4 regions of the Candidatus Symbiopectobacterium sp. NZEC135 genome follow, and region 2 is predicted to be linked to each of the others. Evidence: predicted binding sites of a transcription regulator. Region 2 holds the regulator's gene; each other region holds the start of a gene.

Region 1 (7,798 bases), on a different contig from region 2:
GGTTTCCCTGAAACCCAATCTTTGCTCTGACATAATCCTGAGGCACGAAAGCGATGAATCCGTTAATTATCAAACTGGGCGGTGTGTTACTGGACAGCGAAGAAGCGCTGGAGCGTCTGTTTACGGCGCTGGTTGCCTATCGTGAGCAATACCAGCGTCCGCTGGTCATTGTGCACGGCGGCGGCTGCCTGGTGGATGACCTGATGAAAAAACTGGCGTTACCCGTGGTGAAGAAAAACGGGCTGCGCGTGACACCGGCCGATCAGATCGACATCATCACCGGTGCGCTGGCGGGTTCAGCCAATAAAACGCTGCTGGCTTGGGCGAAGAAACACGCCATCAACGCGGTGGGGCTGTGCCTGGCCGATGGCGGCATGACCATAGTAACGCAGTTGGATGAATCCCTGGGCTACGTGGGCAAAGCCCAGGCGGGTTCTGCCGATCTGCCCAATGCGCTGCTGAGCGCCGGGTATCTGCCAATCGTCAGTTCTATCGGCATCACCGAACAAGGCGATTTGATGAACGTAAACGCCGATCAGGCTGCAACCGCACTCGCAGAGACGCTGGGTGCTGATTTGATCCTGCTGTCGGACGTGAGCGGTATCCTCGATGGCAAAGGCCAACGTATTGCGGAAATGACCGCGCAGAAAGCAGAGCAACTGATTGCGCAAGGCATTATTACCGACGGCATGATCGTTAAAGTCAACGCAGCGCTGGATGCGGCTCGCGCGTTGGGGCGCCCGGTAGACATCGCGAGCTGGCGTCATGCGGATCAACTGCCCGCGCTGTTTAACGGTACGCCGATTGGCACGCGGATTTTGGCGTAAATCTGTTAATCTGTAAGGCATTTCCGTTGGCCGTAAGGTAACGGACGCGAGCATGCGGGCCCGCCCGCATGGTTACAAGACATTGAAGCACATTGTGGGAGTATCGGTTATGGCGTTGTGGGGCGGTCGTTTCAGTCAGGCGGCAGATCAGCGGTTCAAACAATTTAATGACTCGCTGCGGTTTGATTACCGTCTGGCGGAGCAAGATATCGTCGGCTCTATCGGCTGGTCAAAAGCGCTGGTGACGGTCAATGTACTCAGCGAACAGGAACAGCAGCAGCTAGAGCAGGCGCTGAACGCACTGCTGGCTGAGGTGCAAGCCAACCCAGAACAGATTCTGCAAAGCGATGCCGAAGATATTCATAGCTGGGTAGAGCAGAAGCTGATCGACAAAGTGGGCGATTTGGGTAAAAAGCTCCACACCGGTCGCAGCCGTAACGATCAGGTTGCCACCGATCTTAAGCTCTGGTGTAAAGCACAAATCAGCGAACTGCAACTGGCGGTGCGCCAACTGCGTGTTGCGTTAGTGGCTACCGCTGAGGTGAGCCAGGATGCGGTGATGCCGGGTTACACCCATTTGCAGCGTGCCCAGCCGGTGACCTTTGCCCATTGGTGTCTGGCTTACCATGAAATGCTGGCTCGTGATGAAAGCCGCCTGGAAGATACGTTAAAACGTCTTGATGTCAGCCCATTGGGCTGCGGCGCGTTGGCCGGGACGGCCTATCCTATCGATCGTGAGCAACTGGCAGGCTGGCTGGGTTTTGCATCTGCTACGCGTAACAGTCTGGATACGGTGTCAGACCGCGATCACGTACTGGAACTGCTCTCTAATGCCTCGATCGGCATGGTGCACCTGTCGCGCTTTGCTGAAGATCTGATCTTCTTCAACAGTGGTGAATCCGGGTTTGTTGAGCTGTCCGATCGTGTGACCTCCGGTTCCTCCCTGATGCCGCAAAAGAAAAACCCGGATGCGCTGGAGCTTATTCGTGGTAAATCGGGTCGGGTGCAAGGCGCGCTGACTGGCATGATGATGACGCTCAAAGGCTTGCCGCTGGCGTACAACAAAGACATGCAGGAAGACAAAGAAGGGCTGTTCGACGCACTCGATACCTGGCATGACTGCCTGATGATGGCGGCACTGGTGCTGGAAGGTATTCAGGTCCGTCGTCCACGCTGCCAGGAAGCGGCGCAGCAGGGTTACGCCAATGCGACCGAACTGGCAGACTATCTGGTGGCAAAAGGCGTTCCGTTCCGCGAAGCGCACCACATCGTTGGTGAGGCCGTGGTGGAAGCCATTCGACAAGGTAAACCGCTGGAAGCATTGCCGTTGGCGGATTTGCAGAAATTCAGTGCCACCATTGGCGATGACGTGTATCCCATCCTGTCGCTGCAATCCTGTCTGGAAAAACGCGCGGCGAAAGGTGGCGTGTCACCACAGCAGGTCGCACAGGCGATTGCCGATGCCAAAGGGCGTCTGTAATAGCGATAGCGCTCTGTCACCTGTATCAGGGCCGGATTTCCGGCCCTTTTTTATTCAGCCAATGACCATAAGTTATAACGCAAGACGTCTCGCATTTTAACCATTTCACCGCCGACAACGATGCCGCTTTACGTTGGCCTGCGTTATTCTTTCTGGACATGCATACAGTATCAATTTACCTTGACGGACAGTGGCGATAACGAAAGGAATGCGACGTGGATATCACCCTCTTTTACGGTGTAGGCGGCGGGGCGGTCGGGGTGCTGGTGGGATGGCTGGTTGCCAGCCTGCGTTACCAGCAACGCCGCGCTCGGCAAGAAACGGAACAACGTATACAAGAGCAAGCGTTACAGCAGGCGCAAAGCGCGGTACGTGAACTTCAGCTCGCGCGTGATAAGGACGAACAGCGTCTGCGTCAGGATGATATGGAGCTGCGTCTGATGCACGGTAAACTTACTGCCCATCAGGAAAAGCTGCTGGTTATGGCTCGGTTGCAAGAAGAGTGCAACCAACTCAACCAGGAGCTGCGCGCACTGCGTGAAGCAAACGGTGCGCAGGAAGCAGAACTGCGTGAAGTCACCATCCGTCTGGAAGAGACGCGCCTCGCCGCTGAGGAAAAACAGCGTTTGTTAATCAACAGCGAGCAACGCTTGACGACACAGTTTGAAAATCTGGCTAACCGGATTTTTGAGCACAGCGGTCGCCGGGCGGATGAGCAAAATCAACAGAGCCTCGATAAACTGCTGACGCCGCTGCGGGAACAACTGGACGGTTTTCGTCGTCAGGTTCAGGAGGGGTTCGGCAGCGAAGCGCGTGAACGCCACACGCTGGCGCATGAAATTCGTCAGTTGCAGCAACTTAACGTGCAAATGGCGCGAGAGGCGGTCAACCTGACGAAAGCCCTGAAAGGCGATAATAAAACCCAGGGGAACTGGGGCGAAGTGGTGCTGGGACGCGTACTTGAGGCTTCCGGCTTGCGTGAAGGCCATGAATACCAAACGCAAGTCAGTATCCAGACGGGCGCAAACGGGCGCATGCAGCCCGATGTGATCGTTCGTCTCCCACAGGGCAAAGATGTGGTGATTGATGCCAAGATGTCGTTGGTGGCCTATGAGCGCTACTTTAACAGTGAGGACGACGAGGAACGCGCCAGCGCACTCAGCGAGCATATCGCCTCCGTGCGCGGGCATATCCGCCTGCTGAGTAATAAGGACTACCAACAGTTGCCGGGGTTGCGCTCGTTGGACTATGTGTTGATGTTTATCCCTGTCGAGCCTGCCTTTCTGGTTGCTATCGACCGCCATCCTGAATTGATCAGCGAAGCCCTGCAACACAACATCATGCTGGTGAGCCCTACCACGCTGCTTGTCGCGTTACGTACTATCACCAATCTGTGGCGTTATGAACAACAAAGCCGCAATGCGCAGCAGATCGCCGATCGTGCCTCTCGGCTGTACGATAAACTGCGTCTCTTTGTCGAAGACATGGCATCGTTGGGGCAAAGTCTGGATAAATCACAGGCCAGCTACCGGCAGGCCATGAATAAACTGACTTCCGGGCGTGGCAATCTGATAGCCCAGGTTGAAGGTTTCCGTTCCCTTGGCGTTGAGGTTAAGCGTACCATAAATCCCAACGTGGCAGAGCAAGCGGTGCTTTCTGCTGAAGCTGACGGTCTGGAAACGCTGTCTGAAACGATTCAAACAGATACCTCGCCTATGGGGGAACACGTGCAAGGCACGGATACAGAAATCTCGAATCGTCTGTGATGCGTCGCGTATGTTCACGTTTTACAACTTTATTCAGTGCATCAGAGCGGTGGGTTTTTGGGCCTGGTCTGTTACACTCTCCCCATTAAGGGGTAGTTTCAAAATTCGATGTTCCTCTTCGATTGTTGATGCGAAACGCGCACAGACACGCCAAGCTCGTGTTGCGCTAATGCTCGACAGCGCAATATGAGCGGCGAGTCCAGCCGATAGCGCGCAAAGGGGATTGACCACAATTCTGATTTGGAAAAGTAGGGCGAAGAACATGACTAACGATCCGGAGAAAACCACGCATTTTGGTTTTCGTACTGTCGATAAAAACGATAAAGAGGCCATGGTAGCGGGCGTATTTCACTCAGTAGCGGGAAAATATGACCTGATGAACGATTTGATGTCCTTCGGGATTCATCGTGCCTGGAAACGGTTTACTATTGAGTGCAGCGGTGTCCGTCGCGACCAGCGCGTGCTGGATCTGGCGGGCGGAACGGGGGATTTAACCGCTAAGTTCTCACGTCTGGTCGGTGAATCAGGGGAAGTGGTGCTGGCCGATATCAATGCTTCCATGCTGAAAGTGGGACGCGAAAAGCTCCGCAATTTGGGGATTATTGATAACGTCAGCTATGTTCAGGCCAATGCGGAGGCGCTGCCCTTCCCAGAAAACTATTTCGACTGCATCACGATTTCTTTCGGTTTACGCAACGTGACGGATAAAGACAAGGCGCTGCGCTCCATGTTCCGCGTTTTGAAACCGGGCGGCCGCTTGCTGGTGCTGGAGTTTTCCAAACCGATGTTGAAACCGCTCAGCAAAGTCTATGATTTCTATTCATTCCATGTCTTGCCACGTATTGGCGATATGGTGACCAAAGATGCGGGCAGCTACCGTTATTTGGCGGAATCGATACGTATGCATCCGGACCAGGAAACGCTGAAGGGCATGATGGTGGATGCAGGCTTTGACAGTGTAAACTACTTCAACCTCACGGGAGGCATTGTCGCGTTACACCGTGGGTTCAAATTTTAAGTTGTTTTATAGTGGGAAACGCTGATGCTGATAACGTCTGTGCTGACTGCCGCGCTGGAAACGGCGTTAAATAGCCTGCTTTTTCGCGAAAGTAGCTTGAAAGCGGCGCGCCAGCGACTACAGGGAAAAACGCTAAAAATTGTGTTAGCAGAACTGCCTGTGCCGCTGGTATTGGTCTTTGGTGAACACCGCGTTGATGTGGTAAGCCAGTGGGCTGACACGGCAGATTGTCAGTTGGAAACCCGGATACCCGTATTGCTCACGTTGCGCGATCGCCAGCAGCTTTCATCGCTGATGCGTCGTGGTGAACTGGTGATTGAAGGGGATATACAAGTTGTCCAACACCTTGTCAATCTGTTGGATTTGGCGGAGTGCGATCCCGCAGAATGGCTTGCGCCTTATACGGGCGACGTTGTCGCGCAAGGCATTGGTCAGACGGTGCAAGGTGCGTTTCGCGGTGCCGCCCGTTTGTTCGATCGCCAGCGGCGTTATTTGGCAGAAACCGTAACGGAAGAGTGGCGGCTTGCGCCGGGGCGTTTAGAAGCGGCCTGGTGGTATGATGAAGTGGCCGCGTTAAGTGATGACGTCGATACGCTGGCGGCGCGCCTGGCGAAACTGGAGTCCGCCGCATGACGCCAAGTGAACTGCTGCGCCTTTACCACATTATTCGCGTCATGTTGAGCTATGGGCTCGATGAACTGATCCCGCATTTGCGCATCACCTTACCGCTGCGGATCTGGCGTAAATTCCTGTTCTGGATGCCAAACCGCCATAAGGACAAACCGCTTGGTGAACGTTTGCGTTTGGCGTTGCAGGAACTGGGCCCGGTATGGATCAAATTCGGTCAGATGATGTCTACTCGGCGCGATCTTTTTCCGCCGGAGATTGCCGATCAGCTCGCTATCCTTCAGGATCGCGTCGATCCTTTTGACGGCAAACTGGCCCGCGAACAGATCGAACTTTCGATGGGGGGTATCCCACTCGAAAGCTGGTTTGATGATTTTGAAATAGTGCCACTGGCCTCTGCATCTATCGCACAGGTGCATACTGCTCGGCTCAAAACAAACGGTCAGGAAGTGGTTATCAAGGTGATTCGTCCTGATATCCTCCCTGTCATCAAGGCTGATATGCGGCTGATGAACCGTTTGGCGGGCTGGCTGCCGATGTTGCTGCCTGATGGGCGGCGTTTGCGCCCGCGTGAAGTGGTGCACGAGTACGAAAAAACCCTGCTTGATGAATTAAACCTGCTGCGTGAAGCGGCAAATGCCATTCAGTTGCGCCGTAACTTTGAGAGCAGCCCGATGCTCTATATTCCGGAAATCTATTCGGACTATTGCAGTGAGAACATGCTGGTTATGGAGCGTATCTTCGGTATCCCGGTCTCAGACGTTGAGGCGCTGAAAGCCAACGGCACTAATATGCCGTTGCTTGCAGAACGCGGCGTACAGGTGTTCTTTACACAAGTGTTTCGCGACAGCTTCTTCCATGCCGATATGCATCCGGGCAATATCTTTATCAGCTATGAACACCCTGAAAACCCGCAATATATCGGTATTGATTGCGGCATCGTCGGGTCGCTGAACAAAGAAGATAAGCGCTATTTGGCAGAAAACTTCATTGCCTTTTTCAATCGCGATTATCGTCGTGTTGCTGAACTGCATGTGGATTCCGGCTGGGTGCCCGCTGATACCAATGTTGAAGAGTTTGAATTTGCGATTCGTACCGTGTGCGAACCCATTTTCGAAAAGCCATTGGCAGAGATCTCCTTTGGGCATGTGTTGTTAAACTTGTTCAATACGGCACGCCGTTTCAACATGGAAGTGCAGCCACAGTTGGTCTTGTTGCAAAAGACGCTGCTCTACGTTGAAGGTGTAGGCCGTCAGCTTTACCCGCAGTTGGATTTATGGAAAACAGCCAAGCCTTTTTTAGAGTCGTGGCTGAAAGATCAGATGGGGGTTGCCGCTCTGATTCGCGGGTTAAAAGAAAAGGCCCCCTTCTGGGCGGAAAAATTGCCGGAAATTCCCGAGTTGATTTACGATGGTTTGCGGCAACACCGGCTGCTGCGCCACAGTGTGACACAACTGACAGATGAACTGCGCATGCAGCGAGCGCGCCAAAGCCAGTCGCATTATTTACTTGGCGTTGGCGCGACGTTGCTGCTGGCTGGGTTGCTCATGTTGGTGGGGCGTCAGGATCTCCCGGAAGTGATTTCGGCGGGGTTAATGGCAGCTGGTGTTGTGAGCTGGGTCATTGGTTGGCGTCGTACACGTTGAAGCAGATCATGACAGGCGCTATTAATAGCCGTATATAATAGTTACGGCTTTGACCTTATATGCCTTTCCGCCGTAGGAAAAAGGCGTTGCAGGAAACGTAAACCGAGCGCATCCTCTGGGCATGCATTCTCTAAGTAAGAATAATGCGCGGTGACTCGTTTTTGGACAAAATGCACATGCGAATGTTTGCGGTGTGAAAGATGATAGATAACTCCCCTTTGTAGAAAAGAGGTAATGGTATGGGTGGTATTAGTATTTGGCAGTTGCTGATCATTGCGGTGATAGTTGTGTTGTTGTTTGGTACTAACAAATTAAGAACGCTAGGTTCTGATTTGGGCGCATCGATTAAAGGCTTTAAAAAGGCCATCAGTGATGAGCAACCTTCGTCCGCTGACAGCGCATCTGCAAACCAGAATGAAAAAACACAGCAGGAT
Region 2 (6,450 bases):
CCCTTTTCACGGCGGGATTCACACTGCTGACCGCCCTGCTGTTTCACACCAACTTTGCCGAAGGTGTAAACCAGTTGATGTTCCTGAAAAACCTGACCATCGCAGGCGGCTATCTGCTGCTGGCTGTAACGGGCCCTGGCGCTTTCAGCATCGACCGTCTTTTGAATAAAAAGTGGTAACACCGTAGTTTTATACCAAAGTAGTTTTATACCAACGTAGTTTTATACCAACGTAGTTTTATACCAACGTAGTTTTATACCAACGTAGTTTTATACCAACGTAGTTTGATGCCAACACCAGGCATAACCCTCGCACCAGCGGCGCAGTACTCTGCGCCCTGGTTTTTACATTGATGATGGAGGACCCATGGGACAACTAATCGATGGCGTATGGCACGATACCTGGTATGACACCAGCAAGACAGGTGGGCACTTCAAGCGTACCACTGCACAGTTTCGCCACTGGATAACCCCGGATGGCGCGCCGGGCGTCACGGGCGAAGGAGGCTTCGAGGCCCAACCCCATCGCTACCACCTCTATGTTTCGCTCGCCTGCCCCTGGGCGCACCGCACCTTGATCATGCGTCAGCTTAAAGGGTTACAGGAGTACATCGGTGTGTCCGTGGTGCATCCGTTGATGTTGGATCAGGGCTGGACTTTCGGCATCGATTTTCCTTACACCACTGGTGACTCACTCTACCAGCACGAATTTCTCTACCAACTTTACCTGCATGCCAACGCCGATTACAGCGGGCGCGTTACCGTTCCGGTACTGTGGGATAAAACGCGCCACACCATCGTCAGCAATGAATCCGCCGATATTATCCGCATGTTCAATGCGGCGTTTGATGGCATTGGCGCAACGCCCGGCGATTACTACCCGGAGGCGCTGCGCACGCAGATTGATACGTTAAATGCGTGGATTTACCCCACCATCAATAACGGCGTGTATAAGGCGGGATTTGCGACCTCGCAAGACGCCTATGATGAAGCGGTCAATGGCGTATTCGAGGCATTGGATTCGCTGGAAGTCCGTCTGGGACAGCAGCGTTACCTGACAGGCAACGCATTGACTGAAGCGGATATTCGTTTGTGGACCACGTTACTGCGTTTCGATCCGGTTTATCATACCCATTTCAAGTGTGACAAGCGTCGGCTGGCAGACTACCCGAATCTGTTCGGTTTCCTGCGGGATATTTACCAAATTCCCGGCATTGCAGATACCGTCAACATCCCGCATATCCGCCATCACTACTACCGCAGCCACGGTACGATCAATCCGCATGGCATTATTTCCATCGGGCCAGAAAACGATCTGAGCGCACCGCACGGGCGCGACAGATTTAATGGACAGACGGTGTAATCAACAAACGATAGGCCTGAGCATCACATCACGCCTGGTTCAGCACTTTGGGCAATTCGCGCAAGAACCAGGATTTTGCCTCGCCCATGCTGTCACGACGCCACGCCATGATAATCTGGCTCTCCATGGAATATTCCGGGCTGACGACCCGCAAGCGCCCCTCGGCAATATCTCTGGCGACCATGGGGTAAGGCATGGTCGCCACGCCCAATCCCGCCAGCAGCGCGCGGCGTTTATCATCAATAGAACTCACCGTTAAACGCTGCTGCTTATCCAACAGTTGCACGGTCAATACCGGGCGTTCACGCGCGGTATCCGCCACGGCAATCCCGCGATATTTTATGCGCGTTACATCCGACAGCGGTTCAGGCTCTTGGTGAATAGGGTGATCCGGGCTGGCGACGTAAACGTTGTTCATGGTGTACAGCTTGCGCGTGTTCACTTCGGAAGAGGCGCGAAAGTGCATATCAGGCGCAATCACGATATCGGCCCGCCCCTGTTCCAAACGCTCCCAGGCACCAGCCAGCACTTCAGTCAGCAATGACACCTGGGTATTGGCTTTCTGCGCCAGCTTATCCAGCAGAGGAAACAGTTTCTCGGTCGGGATCAGCGCTTCAACGACGATAGTGATATGGGTTTCCCAGCCGCGCGCCAGCGCTTCCGCATCGGTGGTCAGTTTATCGGCGGCTTCGAGCAGGATTCGCCCCCGCTCAAGCAACATACGCCCCACGTTAGTAAATTTAGTGCGGTGACCTGAGCGATCAAAAAGCACGACGTCGAGCTCTTCTTCCAGCTTCTGCATGGTATAGCTCAGCGCCGACGGCACGCGCCCCAGCTCATCAGCCGCCGCCGCAAAGCTGCCACGGCGATCGATGGCGTCCATCACTCGCAGCGCTTCCAGCGTTAATGCCCGTTCTTTTGCCATTTACTCACTCATTCAGGAATTTTGAATATACCCACCAGATTAACTAGCTAACAATCCAACGTCCACACAATTACTATCTGTTTAGTATAATTTTTGAGGTACAGAACCATGATCATATGCAGAACAGCGGAACAGTGCGGTCAAGCTGACTACGGCTGGCTGCAAGCGCGCTACACCTTCTCTTTCGGCCATTATTTCGATCCTGAGCTGTTAGGCTTTGCGTCACTGCGCGTGTTGAATCAGGAAGTCCTCAAGCCAGGCTCAGCATTTCAGCCGCGCACCTACCCGCAAGTCGATATTTTAAATATTCTGTTGCAAGGTGAAGCGGAATATCGCGACAGCAACGGGGGTCATATCCGGGCAAAAGCAGGCGACGTTCTGTTATTGGCCGCACAGCCTGCGGTAAGCTACAGCGAGCACAGCATCAGCGACACAACGCCGCTAACGCGTTTGCAACTGTGGTTCAATGCCTGTCCTTCACGGGAAAACAGCGCCCTGCAACGACTTGCTCTGTGCGATGCCAAGGTCAAACTGCTCGCCTCACCGGAAGGTGAAAACGGCAGCCTGCAACTTCGCCAGCAGGTCTGGGTACACCATCTGCAATTGAACGAAGGTGAACAGCATACGTTTGCACTCAACGGCAACCGCGCTTATTTTCAGGTGGTTCACGGTGCGATGGAAGCCATGACGCCGCAAGAGAACGCAACGATGTTACAGTGTGGAGATGGCGCCTTCATTCAGCAGGAAAAACAGCTGACTATCCGCGCCAAAGCCCCGCTGCGCGCGCTGCTTATCGATCTGGTTGCCTGAGGCACATTCGACCTGCTGATGGATTATCACAGCGCGATCCGCGCCTTACATGGTAAGATGGGCAACATGTTCATCATCATGCGGTAGGATCAGGCCAATGGATTCAAGCGACCAAGACAAACTCCTTGCCCAGGCGGAAAGTATTTGCCAACAGCGCAACGTGCGCCTTACGCCACAGCGACTCGAAGTGCTTCGGCTGATGGCTCAACAACACGGCGCGATCAGTGCTTACGATCTGTTGGATCTGCTGCGTGCCTCAGAACCGCAAGCCAAACCCCCTACCGTATACCGCGCTCTGGATTTTCTGCTGGAGCAAGGGTTTATCCATCGTGTGGAATCGACCAACAGCTATGTCATGTGTCACCACATTGAAGAACATAGCCATACTTCAGCGCTGTTTATTTGCGATCGCTGCGGGCAAGTGACGGAACGTCAGACGGAAGGCATTGAAGCCATTCTTCAGCAGTTGGCACAAAGCGCCAATTTCACGCTGCGTCACAGCGTAGTCGAGGCACACGGCCTGTGCGAAGCCTGTCAGGAAGTGGCTGATTGCCGTGAACATGGACACTGTCATCACGACCATACGGTGCCCATCAAAAATGCGAAACCCGGCCGCTGAGCTGAGGGCGCATCACGTCATCGACAAGGCTTTCCCAAAAAGAAACGCCCTGTCGGCTAACGGTGTTTAGCTCCACTCACCGTTGCGGATAACACCGACGGCCAGCCCTTCAATAGTGAAACTCTGCTCGCGTAAATCAACCACGATGGGAGCAAAAGCTTCATTCTCCGCCAGAAGCTGCACGGTATTACCCTGACGCTTTAAGCGCTTAACCGTTACTTCATCTTCAATACGTGCCACCACGACCTGCCCGTTACGCACCTCTTGCGTTTTATGCACGGCAAGCAAATCACCGTCCAGTATCCCGATATCTTTCATCGACATACCGCTGACGCGCAGCAGAAAGTCTGCGTGCGGTTTGAACATGGCCGGATCGACCTGATAGTGGCACTCGATGTGTTCTTGCGCCAGCAGCGGTTCACCCGCAGCAACACGACCAATCAGCGGCAGGCCAACATTTTCATCTTCCATCAGCAGACGGATACCGCGCGATGCGCCAGAGACAATTTCAATCACGCCTTTACGTGCCAGCGCCTTCAAATGCTCTTCCGCCGCGTTGGGTGAGCGGAAACCCAGTTGCTGGGCGATCTCGGCACGCGTTGGCGGCATGCCGGACTGCGCAATATGATCGCGAATCAGATCATAGACCTGCTGCTGTCTGGTTGTTAATGCTTTCATTCCGCCCCCTGGTTGTTTATACAGTTTATCTGTGAGTATATACAGGTCATCGCGGCTTGGGAATCACAGAGAGGCAAATACCTGTGTTTTTATGCGCTTTGCCTCAAAATCACGCTGAAATCACCCCAGCACGAGCGGCCAGAGAATGCTCACCCAGACAACGGCGGCAAAGGCCAAGGCCACAAACACCGCCGCCGAACCGATATCTTTAGCGCGCCCAGAGAGTTCATGGTGCTCCATCCCCACGCGATCGACGACGGCCTCGATTGCGCTGTTGACTAACTCCATCAGCACCACCACCACCACCACGCCAATCAGCACTAGGCGCTCCAACAGTGACACGGGGAGCCAACACGCAACCAGCACTGCCACGACCAGCAGCATCAGTTCTTGCCGAAATGCGGCTTCGTGCTGCCATGCCTGTTTCAGCCCTTTGAGAGAGTATCCCGTTGCCTTGATAATCCGCGTTATCCCGGTAGCCTTATTCATGTTTTTTCATCCGTTTATCAGAGATTTTTTGCAATTTTCCCGTAACACCGTTGTCTCACACCACAGATCTCCCGTGTACTTTCTGGTATCCTTGCGGCGCATTGCTACTCAAGAGGCTTCTGGTTGTTATGTCCGGCTGGCGTAAAATTTACTATAAATTACTGAATTTCCCACTTAAATTGTTAGTGAAAAGCAAGATAATTCCTAACGATCCCGTGGCGGAGTTAGGGCTAGATCCTTCTCGCCCCATTCTTTATGTGCTGCCCTATAACTCACAGGCGGATTTACTGACGCTGCGCGCAAAATGCCAAGCGTTAGAACTGCCCGATCCGCTGGAACCCACTGAAATTGACGGTATCTCACTGCCCAGCCACGTGTTTATTAACGATGGTCCGCGCGTATTCCGCTATTACACGCCCAAGCAGGAATCCGTCAAACTGTTCCACGATTATCTGGATCTGCACCGCAACAATCCCTATCTCGATGTACAGATGGTGCCGGTTTCTGTCATGTTTGGCCGCTCCCCAGGCCGTGAAGGACAACACGGCGCGACACCACATCTGCGTCTGTTGAACGGCATTGAGAAGTTCTTTGCGGTGATCTGGCTGGGTCGCGACAGCTTCGTGCGCTTCTCCAGCATCGTGTCGCTGCGCCACATGGCAACCGAACACGGCACTGACAAAACCATAGCGCACAAACTGGCGCGTGTCGCCCGTATGCACTTTGCTCGTCAGCGTCTGGCCGCCGTTGGTCCGCGTTTGCCGGTACGTCAGGAATTATTTCATAAGCTGCTGGACTCCAAGGCCATCAAGAAAGCGGTTGAAGATGAGGCGCGCAGCAAGAAAATTTCCCATGAGAAAGCGCAACAGAATGCCATCGCCCTGATGGAAGAGATCGCAGCGGACTTCTCTTATGAAGCCGTGCGGCTTTCCGATCGCATTCTGAGCTGGACTTGGAACCGTCTGTATCAAGGCATTAACGTACATAATGCCGAGCGCGTGCGTCAGTTGGCACAGGACGGCCATGAACTGGTTTACGTGCCTTGCCACCGTAGTCACATGGACTACCTGCTGCTCTCCTATGTCCTGTATCATCAAGGTCTGGTTCCTCCCCATATCGCAGCCGGTATCAACCTGAATTTCTGGCCAGCAGGCCCGATTTTCCGCCGTCTGGGTGCGTTCTTTATTCGCCGGACCTTCAAAGGCAACAAGCTCTACTCCACCATTTTCCGCGAATATCTCGGCGAGCTGTTCTCACGCGGCTACTCCGTTGAGTACTTTATGGAAGGGGGGCGTTCGCGTACAGGTCGTTTGCTGGAGCCCAAGACCGGCACGTTGGCCATGACCCTTCAGGCGATGCTACGCGGCGGTACCCGTCCTATCACGCTGGTGCCGATTTATGTGGGTTATGAGCATGTGATGGAAGTGGGCACCTATGCGAAAGAGCTGCGCGGTGCCACCAAAGAGAAAGAGGGTTTCATGCAAATGGTGCGCGGGTTACGCAAACTGCGCAATCTGGGGCAAGGCTATGTGAATTTTGGCGAGCCGCTGTCGCTGACGCCTTACCT
Region 3 (7,798 bases), on a different contig from region 2:
GCTTTGGCCCTTGTCAGCGTGCAAATGTTCTTGTGGTTGTTATTGCGTTAACCCTCAACAGTGTAGAGATAAACGGTAGGAAAGGGGGCTGATGCGTTGAGTGCTTTTTTGCTAAAACCGTCTATCGTGAGCCTCGCAAACACAGGGATGAAGGAACAATGGCAACATTAAAGGATATAGCGGAGTGTGCAGGCGTCTCTATCAGTACAGTTTCTCGTGTATTAAATGGTACTGCGCCGATCAGTGCCAAAGTCAAACAGCAGATACTGGCGATTGCCGCTGAACAAGGCTACCCGCTGCATAAACTGGCGAAACCGGTGGCCGAAGCCTTGGATCCCTTGCGCCATGTTCTGTTGGCAGCGCCACGTAACCTGATGCTGGAAAGTGATTACAATCTGGTTTCCCTGTCATTGATCAATGCCCTTAAAACCTTGTGCGTACAGCGTAATATCCGACTGCGTCCATTTCCCTCGGATCATGATGCCATAACGGAAGATCAAATGAGCGCATCGCTGCAAGGTATGCGGCAGAGTGGCATTGTGATCGTCAATGACGAGCGTATCCCCTTGTTGCAGGCGGTGGTGAAAAGTGGAATACCTGCCGTGCTGATCAACGGTGAAGATCCCGCGATGCGTTTAAACCGTGTTACCCCCGCTAACCATGCCGCCGCAGCCTGTGCCGTTCGCCATCTGATAGAACACGGACATCGGCGAATTCTGCATTTAACCTGGTCGTCTTGCTCCACCATTAAACAACGGGAGCGCGGCTACCGTGATGCCTTGCTGGAGGCAGGGATTGCCGTCGATGAGTCGCTGATTCTTGCTTTGCCTGATTTTCATCCCCTCACTGCGCGCGACGCCATGCTGTGCTGGCTTTCCGCACATCCTGACCGCCTTGGCGTGACCGCGATTTTTTGCGCGGCGGACAATCAGGCGGTGGGCGTGGTGGATGCGCTGGCACAGCGTGGGATTCGCGTTCCAGATGATATGTCGTTGGTGGGCATGGATAATATTTTGCCACTGGATATGCTGCCGGTATCACTGACCACGGTGCACATGCCGCTTGATGCAGTTGCCAGAGCCGCACTGCAATTATTAACCCAGCAATTGGTTCCCGCACAGTCGCTGGGGGTGACGCAGCATGTTGAATTGGCGGGACATTTGGTGGTGCGAGAATCGGTAAAGTGCCTCAGCGCACTCCCTTGATTGCCGACTAAAATCGTGCAGTGGTGGCCTCGACCAGTACGCTAACCAGCTCGCCGCGCTCTAGCTACTGAATACCTTTATCAACATGATGTTGGGCTCTCCCGCTTGCGCGAATAATGCAAAAAGCAGCAAAAGCACAGGTAGCAGAGCGGGAAACACAGCACGCGTTGCGATAATCGATTCAGACGCCGGACGGGGCCCTGATAGCGAACTGTAAATGGAAGATTATCCGTCGATCACCTTATAGCATTTCCGCTGAATTTAATAACGCAAGGGTATCAGCGGTAATGATAAGTATCTCGACAGCAAACAGTAATCAAACCAGTGCGGCCAATAGAGAAATTACAACCAGCGCCAAAACGGTCCGTATGAAGGATATCCTGGGATTGAGAAAGGCCGTGAAATACGTTGAAAATCAGGTGACGACGTTTAATCGCAATTTGCGAAATCCGACACTCTGGCAGCGTCCTAGTGCAAACAGTCTTATGCAGGTGTTAACCGATATAGATACGGTAAGCGCGCGTGTAAAGCAGCTGACAGGTAAAATAGAAACCTCTTCTTACCCACATCATGCATCAAAAATGGCCAACCTGGAAAATATCAAGGCAACCATTGATACGTTGAGTAAAAGAGCCTGTGCCAGCTTTAATCGGTCACAAAAAAACATGCAAGTGATGCGCGAACGAGAAGATCAATATCTGGAAGATCGCGCTCAGAGTGCGAGAGTACGCTCTGAGCGTCGGCAGTATGCTAATGGAATGATTAATTCGGGAAGGGGCGATGAGCTGTATAACGGGGGAATGGTGAAATAGCGGATGGTGGTTGGTGTCGTGCCATTATGAATATTTCAACATGAATCCTTCAACCATAACGTCCTGCTAAAGCAGGGCGTTATGGTTTTGCTGAACCAACAACTTAGAACGGAATATCGTCGTCAAAGTCCATCGGAGGTTCATTGCCGCCAGGCATCGGCGCATTGTTCTGTTGGCGCGGTGCTTGCTGTGCGCCGCCGCTGAAGGCTTGACCACCCTGAGGCTGCTGCGGTTGTCCCCAGCCACCCTGCGGTGCGTTGTTGCCTGCGTTGCCGCCTGCCGGTGCACCACCGCCTTGGCGACCGCCCAGCATCTGCATGGAGCCAGAAATGTCTACCACCACTTCCGTGGTGTAACGATCCTGCCCACCCTGATCCTGCCATTTACGCGTGCGCAGTTGACCTTCAACATACACCTGTGAGCCTTTGCGCAGGTATTCTCCAGCTACTTCAGCCAGCTTTCCGTACAGGGTAACGCGGTGCCATTCGGTGCGCTCTTTCTGCTCGCCGGTCTGCTTGTCGCGCCAGGTATCTGACGTGGCCAGAGTCAGGTTAGCAACGGCACCACCGTTCGGCAGATAACGGACTTCCGGGTCTTGCCCCAGATTCCCGACAAGAATCACTTTATTAACGCCTCTGCTGGCCATGCTTGTGTCTCCTGATGAGTCAATACGTAAAGTCTAAGCCAGAAATCATAACATGCCAGCACTGTGCTGAGTACCCGCGATGTTGCATCCACACTTTTTTTATTGGTTACATTGTTGCATTAGAATACTGGATATTTATTCAGTTTTTTGTTAGCGTATTTCTCCTGCTTGTCCCCCCCCACTGCGCCGCCCTCTGCGGTGCTAAAAAACGCAGCGGGTGTTTTTTTGTGTCATAATTGCACGTTTCGTACCGGTTATCTCCGCCTGCGGGATGATGAAAATAGCGTTAACTCCGGGATGTATGTGAATGGATAAGATCGAAGTTCGTGGTGCCCGTACTCATAACCTCAAAAATATCAATCTGGTAATTCCGCGCGATAAACTGATTGTGGTCACCGGGCTGTCGGGGTCCGGTAAGTCGTCGCTGGCGTTTGATACCCTGTATGCGGAAGGGCAGCGGCGCTACGTTGAATCCTTGTCTGCCTATGCGCGCCAGTTTCTCTCTTTAATGGAGAAACCGGACGTCGATCATATCGAAGGGCTGTCACCGGCGATTTCCATTGAGCAAAAATCCACGTCGCATAACCCGCGCTCAACCGTGGGCACCATCACCGAGATTCACGACTATTTGCGTCTGCTCTTTGCCCGCGTGGGTGAGCCGCGCTGTCCGGATCACGATGTACCGCTGGCGGCGCAGACCGTCAGCCAGATGGTGGATAACGTGCTGGCACAGCCGGAAGGGACTCGCCTGATGCTGCTCGCCCCCATTGTTAAAGATCGCAAAGGGGAGCACACAAAAACGCTGGAAAACCTGGCGACACAGGGCTATATCCGCGCGCGTATCGACGGCGAGGTGTGCGATCTTTCCGATCCGCCCAAGCTGGAATTACAGAAGAAACACACCATTGAAGTGGTGGTCGATCGTTTCAAAGTGCGTGACGATTTGGCACAGCGTCTGGCGGAATCGTTTGAAACCGCGCTGGAGCTTTCCGGCGGTAGCGCCATTGTGGCAGATATGGATGACAGCAAGCAGCCTGAACTGCTGTTCTCCGCCAATTTTGCTTGCCCGCAGTGTGGCTACAGCATGCATGAGCTGGAGCCGCGCATGTTCTCCTTCAACAATCCGGCTGGTGCTTGTCCGAGCTGTGATGGGTTGGGCGTGCAACAGTTTTTCGATCCGGCACGTGTGGTGCAAAACGGCGAGCTGTCCCTGGCGGGTGGCGCGATTCGCGGCTGGGATCGACGCAACTTTTACTATTTTCAGATGCTGCGTTCACTGGCGGAGCATTACCGTTTTGATGTCGAGGCACCTTACGACAGCCTGAGTGAAAAAATTCGTCACGTTATTCTTTACGGCTCCGGGAAAGACACTATCGAGTTCAAATACATCAACGATCGTGGCGATACGTCCGTGCGACGCCATCCTTTCGAGGGCGTGTTGAACAACATGGAGCGGCGTTACAAGGAAACTGAATCAAGCGCGGTGCGCGAAGAGCTGGCCAAATTTATCAGTAACCGTCCTTGTGCCAGTTGCAGCGGAACACGCCTGCGTAAAGAAGCACGCCATGTGTTTGTGGAAAAGACTACGCTGCCACAGATTTCCGACATGAGCATCGGCCATGCGATGACGTTCTTCCAAAACATGAAGCTAAGCGGGCAGCGCGCGCAGATTGCTGAAAAAGTGTTGAAGGAGATCGGCGATCGCCTGAAATTCCTTGTGAACGTAGGATTGAACTACCTGTCGCTGTCGCGTTCTGCCGAAACGCTTTCCGGCGGTGAAGCGCAGCGTATCCGACTGGCGAGCCAAATCGGTGCCGGGCTGGTGGGGGTGATGTACGTACTGGATGAGCCTTCCATTGGTTTGCACCAGCGGGACAACGAACGCCTGCTGGAGACATTGATCCATCTGCGCAATCTGGGCAACACGGTGATTGTGGTGGAACACGATGAAGATGCTATTCGTGCAGCGGACCATGTGATCGATATCGGGCCGGGTGCGGGGGTGCATGGCGGTCAGGTGGTAGCGGAAGGGTCGGTAGAACAGATTATGGCGGTGCCAGAATCGTTGACTGGCCAGTACCTGAGCGGTGAGCGAAAAATCTCAGTGCCGTCGCAACGTGTCCCTGCAGATCCGACCAAAGTGCTGAAGCTGGTGGGAGCCAAAGGCAACAACCTGAAGGATGTTACGCTGACGCTACCCGTCGGGCTGTTCACCTGTATCACCGGTGTCTCTGGCTCCGGTAAATCAACGCTGATTAACGATACGCTGTTTCCGCTGGCTCAACGTCAGCTCAATGGCGCAACGCTGGCGGAACCGGCACCGTACCGTGAAATTCACGGTCTGGAACATTTTGATAAAGTGATCGATATCGATCAAAGCCCGATTGGGCGCACACCGCGTTCCAACCCGGCGACCTACACCGGCGTGTTTACGCCAATTCGTGAGCTGTTTGCCGGTGTGCCAGAGGCAAGAAGCCGCGGATATAACCCCGGGCGCTTTAGTTTCAACGTGCGCGGCGGGCGCTGTGAGGCCTGTCAGGGCGATGGGGTCATCAAAGTGGAGATGCACTTCCTGCCGGATATTTATGTGCCGTGCGATCAGTGCAAAGGCAAACGCTATAACCGTGAAACGCTGGAAATCAAATACAAGGGTAAAAGCATTCACGAAGTGCTGGAAATGACCATTGAAGAGGCGCGTGACTTCTTTGATGCCATTCCAGCGTTGGCGCGTAAGCTGCAAACCCTTATCGACGTCGGGCTTTCTTATATTCGTCTTGGACAGTCGGCGACCACGCTCTCCGGTGGTGAAGCACAGCGTGTGAAACTTTCCCGAGAGTTATCCAAGCGAGGAACGGGTCAAACCCTGTATATTCTTGACGAACCAACCACCGGGCTGCATTTTGCTGATATTCAGCAATTGTTAGACGTGTTGCACCAGTTGCGCGATCAAGGGAACACCATTGTGGTGATTGAGCACAATCTGGATGTGATTAAAACCGCAGATTGGATTGTGGATCTTGGTCCAGAAGGGGGCAGCGGTGGCGGTCAAATACTGGTGTCTGGCACCCCGGAGACAGTAGCGAACTGTGAGTTATCACACACTGCCCGTTTTCTTAAGCCAATATTGATCCGTAGCTAGTATGACTTGCGATACCTGGTGCAAACTGGGTATCGTAATTTTCCTTACAGAGTCGTTTGGAAAATTCACTCTCATGCTCTCTCAGGTTTGCATAAACCACCTCATTAAGTGAGGGCTTTCGTTATATTTCTCTCTAAAAATGGCATGATTTTATAATCACGCATTTCCTATGCAACTTTCTATTTCCTCTTTCGTGGATATATCATTTCCACATTGTTAAATATAGTTAATCAGATTATTGCTAAATACTTTGATATTGTCGATCAATTATCCCCTATTGATAGGCAAATCCTTTTAATTGTTTGTTTTTAAATGATTATAACGATCAATAGGTAAAGATGGTGATGCTGCTGCCGATACTCTATGTAGTATCTTGGGGCGAGGTAGAACTAACGGGCTAATCAATAAAATGCTGTGAGAGTATTTACTTATGAAATACAGAGTAATGCCTATGATCTGTTGCTTAACGTGAGTTTCAGGATAAAACATGATGTTTTACGCCTGGTGTGGAGCTTTCCTTTCAGAATGTGAAGGACGCGTGCAGCTAGCGTTTTGACCATGTTAAGCGTATGAAAAAATAGCATCAGATTATTATTTTATGATGATAGCACCGTATTTATGGTGAGGGGGGGCTATTCCCCTTAATTCTGACAACAGTTCTGTAATATTTTTAGTTGGGTATTTTGCTTGATTTTATATTCCTCTGTGTTTGCACGGTATTCATTTTTTTTCTGAATCTGTTAAGGAAAGGCCCATTACCCGCTCTGATGATATCTGGCAGTAAGCAGCAATCTGACTATGGTTCTCAATATCAAAAAGGAGTAGTTGATGAATATAAAGAACTGGCGTATTGGCTATCGTCTAGGCTTGGGGTTTGCATTTTTGGTGCTGATGCTCTTTGTTGTAAATGGATTATCGATTGCAAAATTATCTTTGTTTCATGAGGATACCAAAACCATTGTGGCAGATGTATATCCAGATACCGTTGTCGCAACGGATTTGATTGATGTCGTAAACAGCACATTAATCGCGTATCAACGTTTGTTGTTGGTGACCGATCCCGATCTCATGCGCAGTTCCATTGAATTGGCCAATAATTATCGAAAACGTGGTGGCGAATTGATGGATGCGTTATCGTCGAACGAAGGTTCCGACGCCTATAAGAAAATTGTGCAAGAGATCCAGCTGATTCGTCCACGCTTTCTGGCATCAGGAGACAAAATAGTGGCTCTTGTGCAATCAGGGGATCGTGACGGTGGCACTCAGGAATTTATTTCTACAATGAACGAGGTTCAGCGTGAATACCGTACGCGTGCTCGTGAGCTGGTTGCTCTTGAAAATGACATTATGACGCAGACGCTTGACACGATGACGGGGGTTTATAATCAAACGCGTTTGTTATTGGTGGTTATTGGGCTTATCGCTGCCATTGCTGGAGGAATCATTGCCTGGTTAATCACGCGTAGCGTTACCCGTCCTATTAATCAGGCACTCGCGCTGGCTGGCCGCGTTGCCCAAGGCGATCTGACATCGGTAGTCCATGCCTCAACACAGGATGAAACCGGGCAGTTGCTTAAAGCACTGGACAATATGAACAGCAATTTACGTCATATTGTCGGCCAAGTGCGCGATGGGGCGGAAGCCATTTCTACTGCGGCTTCTCAGATTGCAGCAGGCAATCAGGATCTCTCAGCCCGCACGGAGGAGCAGGCCAGTTCATTGGAACAAACGGCCTCTTCAATGGAGGAGCTAACATCAACCATTAAGAACACTGCGGACAACACACGTCAGGCAACGTCAGTCTCTTATCAGGCCTCGGATGCGGCGAAAAATAGTAGCGAAGTGATGCTATCTGTTACGCAAAAAATGCGTGGTATTCAAACGTCATCACAGCGCATGGCAGAGATCATTGGCGTGATTGACAGCATTGCTTTTCAAACCAATATATTGGCGCTGAATGCGGCAGTCGAAGCGGCGCGTGCGGGTGAACAAGGAC
Region 4 (7,798 bases), on a different contig from region 2:
TGATTATACAAGAATAATACCTGCTGCACAGACGAAGTGTTGGAACGTTAGGGAAATAGATAATTGATGTGTGATGACGCCACGGCTTGACGTCCATGGCAAAAATGCGAGCCCCGTGAGGAAAGTTGACTAAAAACTGTTATGCTAAGGGAAGCGTTACACGGTCACTGAAGAATTTATCATGAAATATCAACAGCTAGAGAATCTTGAGTGCGGTTGGAAATGGAAATATCTGGTGAAAAAACACCGGGAAGGTGAAGCCATCACGCGCTTTATTGAGCAAAGTGCGGCGGATGATGCGGTAGACGCATTGCTAAAAATGGCGAACCAACCGGTGCTGGTGCTTGCCTGGATTAAACAATGCATGAACCCTGCATTGGAAAATCGCCTCAAACAAACGATACGAGCACGTCGCAAGCGCCATTTCAATGCCGAAAGCCAGCTCACGCGCAAAAAATCTATCGATCTTGAATATCTGGTTTGGCAACGGTTGGCGGCATTGGCAACCCGTCGTAATGCCACGTTGTCGGAAACCATAGTGCAATTGATTGAAGATGCTGAGTCCAAAGAGCGCTATGCGAATCAAATGTCATTGCTCAAACAGGATTTGAAAGCGATCCTTTCTCAAGACGACGGCGATACAAAAAAGAACGGATAATAAAGGCCAGTTCAAAAATGAAGTAAAAAAAACCTCGCAATCGCGAGGTTTTTTATCAGTATAAGGTTATTCAGAAACGAATAACTTAAGCCTGAGGCTGAGAAACGACATCTTTGATGCCTTTAACTTCGATCTCAACGCGACGATCCGGTGCCAGGCAGTCGATCAGCGCTGCACGCGGTTTCGTGTTATCGCAGGTAGAGCCGGTAACCGGGTTGGATTTACCCATGCCACGTGCAGAGATCTTGTTAGCCGGGATACCTTTGGATACCAGGTAAGACACGACGTTCTGAGCACGACGTTCTGACAGTGCCTGGTTAGCTTCTACAGAACCGATACGGTCAGTGAAGCCCAGAACAACAACAGAACCGTCTTTAGGATCCAGATTGCTCAGTTGGCTGTACAGTTGGTCCAGAGACTGACGACCTTCTGGCTTCAGTGTATCTTTACCGAAGTTGAACAGAACGTCAGAACGCAGTGTGAAACGCTTGGTTTCAACCATTGGCGCTGGTGCAGCAACTGGTGCCGGAGCAGCAACAACTGGTGCCGGAGCATCACCCTGACCGAAGCGGTAGGAAACACCAACGCTCATCAGCAGGTTATCAGGACGTGCACCAACGGTGCCAGCGTCGCCAATGTTGTTGGTCCACTGGTAGTCAACACGTGCAGCCCAGTCACGATCGAAAGCGTATTCGATACCAACAGCAGCCAGTGGGGATACGCCAGTGTCGCTGTCGCTCAACTGAGTACCACCATTTTGACCGTTTGCGTCAACACGCCATACCATGCCACCCAGACGAGTATATACGTCCAGATCTTGCATTACCGGGTAGCTTAATTTCGCGGCCAACTGAACGCCCTGAGCTTTGAAAGCGGCACTGTCAGTTGGATTGCTGTTGGAACCCGCATACTTCATGCGACCCAGCCAGTCATAACCTAATTCAAAGCCCAGATATTGGTTTGCCTGATAGCCGACGAACGTGCCCGCGCCCAGTTTGCTCTTGATTGGGTTGTTGTTAATACCGTCAAAACCATTACCAGAGAAACCGGTGTCGTGGAACTGGGAAACCCCCAGTTTGCCGCCAACGTACCAGGTTTCTTCTTTGGGGGCTGCTTGTGCTACTGTAGCAAAGCTAGCCAGTGCCACTGCAATTGCGATAGCTGTTTTTTTCATTTTACGCCTCATTATCATCCAAACCGGCAATTAGCATTAATGCCAATAGGCCTTTGGTTAAATCCTTGACTGAAGCCACTGCTCTTAATTTATAACGTACTGCCAACTAATTGGCATTATGCAAAGAGCAACTCCAGCGCGTTAAAGTCTACAACGTGATACGAAAGTTACAAGTACGATATGATCTGCCTTGTAGAAAAAACAGCGTTTCATACATACTTCCTAACAAATAATAGTTTATTTTGGCGAATCGCAACGTTTATCCGTAATGGTTGACGCGCTTCACACCTGCATATCCGTGGTTTGGGCGTCAAACAAACCAAGATGATGATACGCAGATGAGAAAACTCTTAATTTACTTAATGGTACAGCGTTGAGTGAATTTTTAGGCGAGAAAATAGTCCATCTTCTTCTCTGCGTATGCACTGGGGTCTCATGATAAATCCGTAGGCGTTTCCTTTTTGAGCAGCCTGCCTCAAACGCATACTTTCTTCTTCCGTCAAATTGTGCTCAAGCCAGCATAAGACAACGCTGTAATTTCCCGTTAACAGCGCTTTTTCCATTGCCTCAACGGTTTCGTTAGGGTTGAGGTGATAAGGCTGAATAACTTTATCCAGGGGTAAACCCGATTGCTGTAACCAGTGGCGGCTGATTTTTTGTTGTGGGGCAAGCCACAGTAGCCAGCGCGATTGCGCGGCTAATTGCTGCAAAAGGGGAAGTAACAGAAGCGTTGTCATCGGGTGTTCAACACTGTAGTCGATTTCGCTGATGATACCGCTGCCATAGCCTGCAACTGCGTTCCGTGGCAATGGAGCGCTGTGCAGTGGGGCTGGCTGATGACGTTCTGAACGAATAGAGTGCGCACGCATGATGGGTTTCATCCTTAGTGTTACTGTATGTGCATACAGTATATCGGCTATGGACGAAAATCAACCTGCTTTTTTTTGGAAGCGCTTCGCATTATTGGCATGGCAGTGGGCGGAGATCACATTTTATGTTTGAAGCCTTACCAACCTTGTGATTAATTACTTTAACACGTTAAGAACACATATACAGACAGAGGATTGATTTTCAATACTAAAGGGTGTTGTATGAATCAGTTATGCAAAAAAAGGATTTTGCAATCAAAAGTTTCTTTCTCCTCGTTGGGAGAAATTACCACCCGTTCTCAATTTGGCGGTTATAGCATCGCGGCAAATAAAACCATCTTTGGTCTTATCTCCAACGGGGAGCTTTATTTACGTGCGAGCAAGCGTTGTGAGCCACATTTCCTTGCACTGAATATGCCGCATTTGGTTTATACCAAACGGGGCATGCCCGTACCATTGAGTTACTATTTGGTGGGGGAGGTATTATGGGAAGATCCGACGCAACTGCTGCAATTGGCAAAAATGTCGCTTGAGGGCGCAGAGCAGGATAAATCAGAACGTGAGCTTTGCACACGGTTAAAGGATTTACCCAATCTGAATCACGATCTCGAGCGGATGTTATGGAAAGCGGGAATCAGAAATGCTGATGAGCTGCAACAACACGGTGCAAAGGAGAGCTACTTGAAGTTAAAGGCTGTCAGTAAACATGCCAGTGTGAATATTTTACTGGCGTTGGCGGGGGCGATTTGCAGAACGCATCAGGCTGCGTTGCCAAAAGGGGTAAGAAACGAGCTGATTGAATGGTATAAACACCATTCAGCGCCGTTGCCTAAAACCTGACAGGCTAACTTGCGCGGTATCGTTACAGGCAATGATGCCGCGCTACAGGGTTTTTACGCTTTGCGCTTTTCCTTCTGCACCTGTTTTTACGGTGCGTACGTCACCGAATAGCCCCTTTCAACTGCGTCAGTTCTGGCAAGACATCGATGATAAGGCCGATTTGCTGCAAGACCAGTTGCTCCTTGCTGTCTGGATCGGGGGCAAGCTGTTGTACCTGCTGTTGACGTATCAGCAATCCTTCACGCTGCGTTTGTACGTCAATGTCAGGATGATTCAACGCTGCATCAATGTAACAGACGGCATCATCGAGTAGTTGCAACGTCTGCGGCATCACCATTTTTTCTCGGTGGGCACCGAGCGTTGAAATATAGCTTAACAGCGTATGGTTAAGGCACATAAAGCGAAACGCATCATCGAGTGTAGTTCTGATGGCATGGGGTTCAGAAGACATGTTTGCGACGACAGAGGCCAGCTCCGCGTCGCCGTTGTGCGCATCGCGGCGCGCGATACGGTAACGCAAACTGTTGCTTTTACCTTGATGGTACTGTTCGAGAATGGCATCCAGATATCGGCAGTTGGCGTTGATGGTTTTATCGATTACCGCAGGTAAACCACGAAAACGCCAGTCCGGCCAGATAAAACTGACGGCAGCCCAGGCAATGGCACATCCAATCAGCGTATCCAGAATGCGAGGTCCTGCCACTTCGAAACCCTCACCCAGCAAGTTAAAGCAGAGCAAAACCAATAGGGTAATAAACAAAGTGGCATGGGCATATTGTACGTTGCGAAAGGCAAAGAACAGTACACCGCTGATAACAATCAGAGTGAGTTGTCCTTCAAGCGAGGGCACAAAATAGAGTACCGGTATCCCAATCAGAATGCCTGCCAGCGTCCCGATAATACGTAACGCCAAACGCCGCCGCGTCGCATTGTAGTTTGGCTGACACACAAACAGGCTGGTAAGCAGAATCCAATAGCCGTGCTGCATGTGTGTCAGTTGAATAAGCGCATACCCCCCGCAGAGCAGGGCAGACATACGGATAGCGTGACGAAACAAGGCTGAACGCGGTGTAAGATGACGACTGATGCGCAGCCGAATATCACTCCAGCCAGTCAGCCCATCATCAGACAGACTTTCTTCCATCTGCTGCTGCGATTCCAGCCATTGCTCTGATTCGATATTCACTAACTGGGCATCAATGGCGCGCAGATTATTTAGCAGGTGGTGTAATGCTTTTCCTTGGGCCGAATTTGCGCCATCTTTGGCAAAAAAAGCGTGCAGTGCGGCATCCAAATAAACAAACGCCCGCTCGATACGTCCATCATGCTGGTATTTTTGCTGTAATAGAATGGATTGCGCCAATTGGCGACAGGCGCGTGCCTGCATTGTCAGTAAACGTTGAAAACGAAAAAGAATATCACTGTGGCGAAACGTTTCACGTAACTGCGCGTATTGCACGTGCGAGGAACTGGCGCGTTCGTGAATATCTTGTGCTGCAAAATAGTAGTGCAGCGTGCGGCGAGTGCCACGCTGTCCACGATCACCGCGTAACCGAGTTAACAATGAGGCTTTGGCTTGATTGAGCGTTGCCACCACATCACTGTTAACCAGTGCTACATCGATCAATGGATTATCGGTCGACTCATCAATATCGGGATCAAACAGTGTTGCTTTGGCATCCAGATAGTGGGAGAGCTGCTCAAAGCATCGTGCCAGACTGTCCTGCAAAGGACGAATGGGAAAGACAACATGCCCCAACAACGTCAGCAGGTTGTACCACAATGCCCCGGCGAGCAGCAAAAGTGGCTGTTGATACCAATTGTCATACAGGGACACGCCTAGCATGGTGTAAATGGCAATTAGCAGAGCACCAAAAGCAATAGTGGCATAGCGCTGACCCAATGCACCAAGCAGAATAAAACCAGCCGTTGAAAAGGCCAGCCCGATGCCGAAGAGCCACGGGTAAGGAAAAAGCAGTTCTATGGATACCGACGCGATAAAGAAACAGAGTAGCGTAATAAACAGGTTGCGTAATCTGCCGGTTAGCCGATCGTCAAGATCGGTCAGCGCTGCGGCCACCACGCCAAGCGTTAACGGAATGGTGGTGATGGGTTGGCCCATCCACCAGGGCAGCAACGCAGCGCCAGCCAGGGCAATGAATATACGCGCGTTGTACAACCAACCGCTATTGTAGAGGTAACGCCGGAATCCTGAGATAAAAGTCAACAACGTCTGTTCCTTACCGACGGTTAGCGATAGCGACGACGCGCGTTTCTTTCACGTATCGCTTGTGCCTCTTCAATAGAAACGACGCGACGACCTACAGGCCACAGTGCGATGACCGCCAGTTTGAAGTTGGCAATGCCGACAGGAATACCGATAATCGTTAGGCATTGCGCAATGCCGCTGGCAATATGCGATATACACAGCCACCATCCGAAAAGAATAAACCAGAAGACGTTGAGGACTGTCCCGCCCGCACTCAATACGGCATTTTTACGCTCAGGTTCTACCTCATCGATGTGAACGGCCTCATTGCCGTAGGGGAGCAGTGATAGCTTGGTGATTTCCCAGCATGATCGGGTCAGTGGCAAGGTGAAAATCAGCACAATGCTGATCAGCGTTGCAATAAACCATGCCAGCGTGGTGAAAAATCCGCCCAGCACAAAATTAAGAATGTTCAATACGGCTCGCATTGTTGCTCCATGATGTCAGGCGTAGCGAAGGTCTCATAGATAGGGCATCTATCATTACAAAATACAGACATCCCATGGCATTGCTTCAGCACACATCGCGTATGATGTCATCAGCAAGAATATTACATCAAGCGCAGGGATATCTTAACGTGTTTTAACACTGGAGGCGGGGTCTGTGTCGCAGGTAAACTACCGAAAAGCCGTTTTTTTCATGGCGTAACGAAAATGGAACTGAAAGCAACCTCTTTAGGCAAACATCTGGCGCAACACCCCTACAATCGGGTGAAGCTGCTCAATGCAGGCGTTCAGGTGAGCGGTGAGAAACACGAGTATGTTATTCCCTTTAACCAATTACTGGATATTCAGTGTAAGCGTGGCCTGGTGTGGGGGGAACTGGAGTTTGTGCTGCCAGAAAATCAGGTTGTGCGACTGCATGGCACCGAATGGCAGGAAACCCAGCAGTTCTACCGTTATCTGATGAAAATGTGGCGTCAGTGGAGTGACGACATGAGCGCGGTGTGTGCCGATGTGTTGCAGCGTCAGGTCACCGATATTGAGCAACGGACGAACCACCAAGGATGGGTTTCACGTCAGGCATTGACTGAGTTACAGACAGCGATTCGTGCCACGCTCGCCGCTTTGCCGCTGCCGGTCGAGAGATTGACGACGTTTATCAACTGTTGTGACAGTTACACCCTTTGTCAGCAGTGGCTCGCTGAGGGGGAATCGTGCAGAACCGCCTGTAACCAAGCCTGGATGGAAAAAACGCTGTCGCTGGAGCAGGCCTTTTTTGACGGCGTTGAAACCACCCCGCTGAATGCTTCGCAGTGTCGCGCTGTTATTAATGGTGAAGATTCTGTATTGGTGCTGGCAGGGGCGGGCAGTGGCAAAACATCGGTGCTGGTGGCGCGTGTCGCCTGGTTGCTACACCGCAACGAAGCGATGCCGGAACAAATCCTGTTACTGGCCTTTGGTCGTAAAGCGGCGCAGGAGATGAACGAACGTATTCAGGCGTGCTTGCACACGGATGCGGTGCAGGCCAAAACATTCCATGCGCTGGCACTGCATATTATTCAACAGGCTACGCGTAAGGCGCCGGTTATCAGCCGATTGGAAAGCAATAGCGCGCAGCGACATGAGTTGCTGATTAAAACCTGGCAGCAACAGTGTGCGGAGAAGAAAGCGCAGGCCAAAGGATGGCGTGAGTGGCTGAGCGAGGAGATGGCGTGGAATGTGCCGGATGGCGAATTTTGGCTGGATACGCGTCTGGCTGCGCGTCTGAGTGGTCGTCTGGATCGCTGGCTCGGGCTGATGCGCATGCAGGGCGGGAGCCAAAATGACATGCTGGCGCTAGCCGATGAGGAACAGCGCCCGCGTTTGCAGCGTGGTTTACGTTTAATGGCGCCTTTGCTTAAAGCCTGGAAAGCAGCATTAAAAGAGGAAGGGGCGGTGGATTTTTCCGGTCTGATCCACCAAGCGGTAAATCTGCTGGATAAAGGGCGTTTTATCAGCCCCTGGAAGCACATTCTGGTCGATGAGTTTCAGGATATTTCGCCCCAG

Evidence for each region. Region 2 encodes LexA, which represses DNA repair genes until DNA is damaged. Its sites were predicted from a motif close to TNCTGTATGTACATACAGNA; they were not measured.
Region 1: a site for LexA is predicted at 2,458-2,477, ahead of rmuC (DNA recombination protein RmuC). Genes of this name have one in related genera too.
Region 3: a site for LexA is predicted at 2,789-2,808, ahead of uvrA (excinuclease ABC subunit UvrA). Genes of this name have one in related genera too.
Region 4: a site for LexA is predicted at 2,723-2,742, ahead of sulA (SOS-induced cell division inhibitor SulA). Genes of this name have one in related genera too.

The regions. Positions count from the first base shown of each region.
Region 1 covers NZ_JAGFPF010000033.1:22,866-30,663, forward strand. Annotated here, with positions in the region: gene argC (N-acetyl-gamma-glutamyl-phosphate reductase) at 1-30, shown strand, start outside; gene argB (acetylglutamate kinase) at 54-827, shown strand; gene argH (argininosuccinate lyase) at 937-2,307, shown strand; gene rmuC (DNA recombination protein RmuC) at 2,523-4,073, shown strand; gene ubiE (bifunctional demethylmenaquinone methyltransferase/2-methoxy-6-polyprenyl-1,4-benzoquinol methylase UbiE) at 4,336-5,091, shown strand; gene ubiJ (ubiquinone biosynthesis protein UbiJ) at 5,116-5,724, shown strand; gene ubiB (ubiquinone biosynthesis regulatory protein kinase UbiB) at 5,721-7,364, shown strand; gene tatA (Sec-independent protein translocase subunit TatA) at 7,604-7,798, shown strand, end outside.
Region 2 covers NZ_JAGFPF010000047.1:4-6,453, reverse strand. Annotated here, with positions in the region: gene J5224_RS18310 (DoxX family protein) at 1-179, shown strand, start outside; gene J5224_RS18305 (glutathione S-transferase family protein) at 367-1,362, shown strand; gene J5224_RS18300 (LysR family transcriptional regulator) at 1,391-2,287, opposite strand; gene J5224_RS18295 (pirin family protein) at 2,396-3,097, shown strand; gene zur (zinc uptake transcriptional repressor Zur) at 3,195-3,716, shown strand; gene lexA (transcriptional repressor LexA) at 3,783-4,394, opposite strand; gene J5224_RS18280 (diacylglycerol kinase) at 4,515-4,883, opposite strand; partial or broken gene plsB (glycerol-3-phosphate 1-O-acyltransferase PlsB) at 5,012-6,450, shown strand, end outside.
Region 3 covers NZ_JAGFPF010000008.1:46,509-54,306, forward strand. Annotated here, with positions in the region: gene J5224_RS06800 (LacI family DNA-binding transcriptional regulator) at 159-1,205, shown strand; gene J5224_RS06805 (hypothetical protein) at 1,493-2,017, shown strand; gene J5224_RS06810 (single-stranded DNA-binding protein) at 2,121-2,663, opposite strand; gene uvrA (excinuclease ABC subunit UvrA) at 2,971-5,802, shown strand; gene J5224_RS06820 (methyl-accepting chemotaxis protein) at 6,631-7,798, shown strand, end outside.
Region 4 covers NZ_JAGFPF010000092.1:2,041-9,838, reverse strand. Annotated here, with positions in the region: gene matP (macrodomain Ter protein MatP) at 182-658, shown strand; gene ompA (porin OmpA) at 744-1,832, opposite strand; gene sulA (SOS-induced cell division inhibitor SulA) at 2,192-2,701, opposite strand; gene J5224_RS22420 (TfoX/Sxy family DNA transformation protein) at 2,924-3,541, shown strand; gene yccS (YccS family putative transporter) at 3,642-5,771, opposite strand; gene J5224_RS22410 (YccF domain-containing protein) at 5,792-6,238, opposite strand; gene helD (DNA helicase IV) at 6,464-7,798, shown strand, end outside.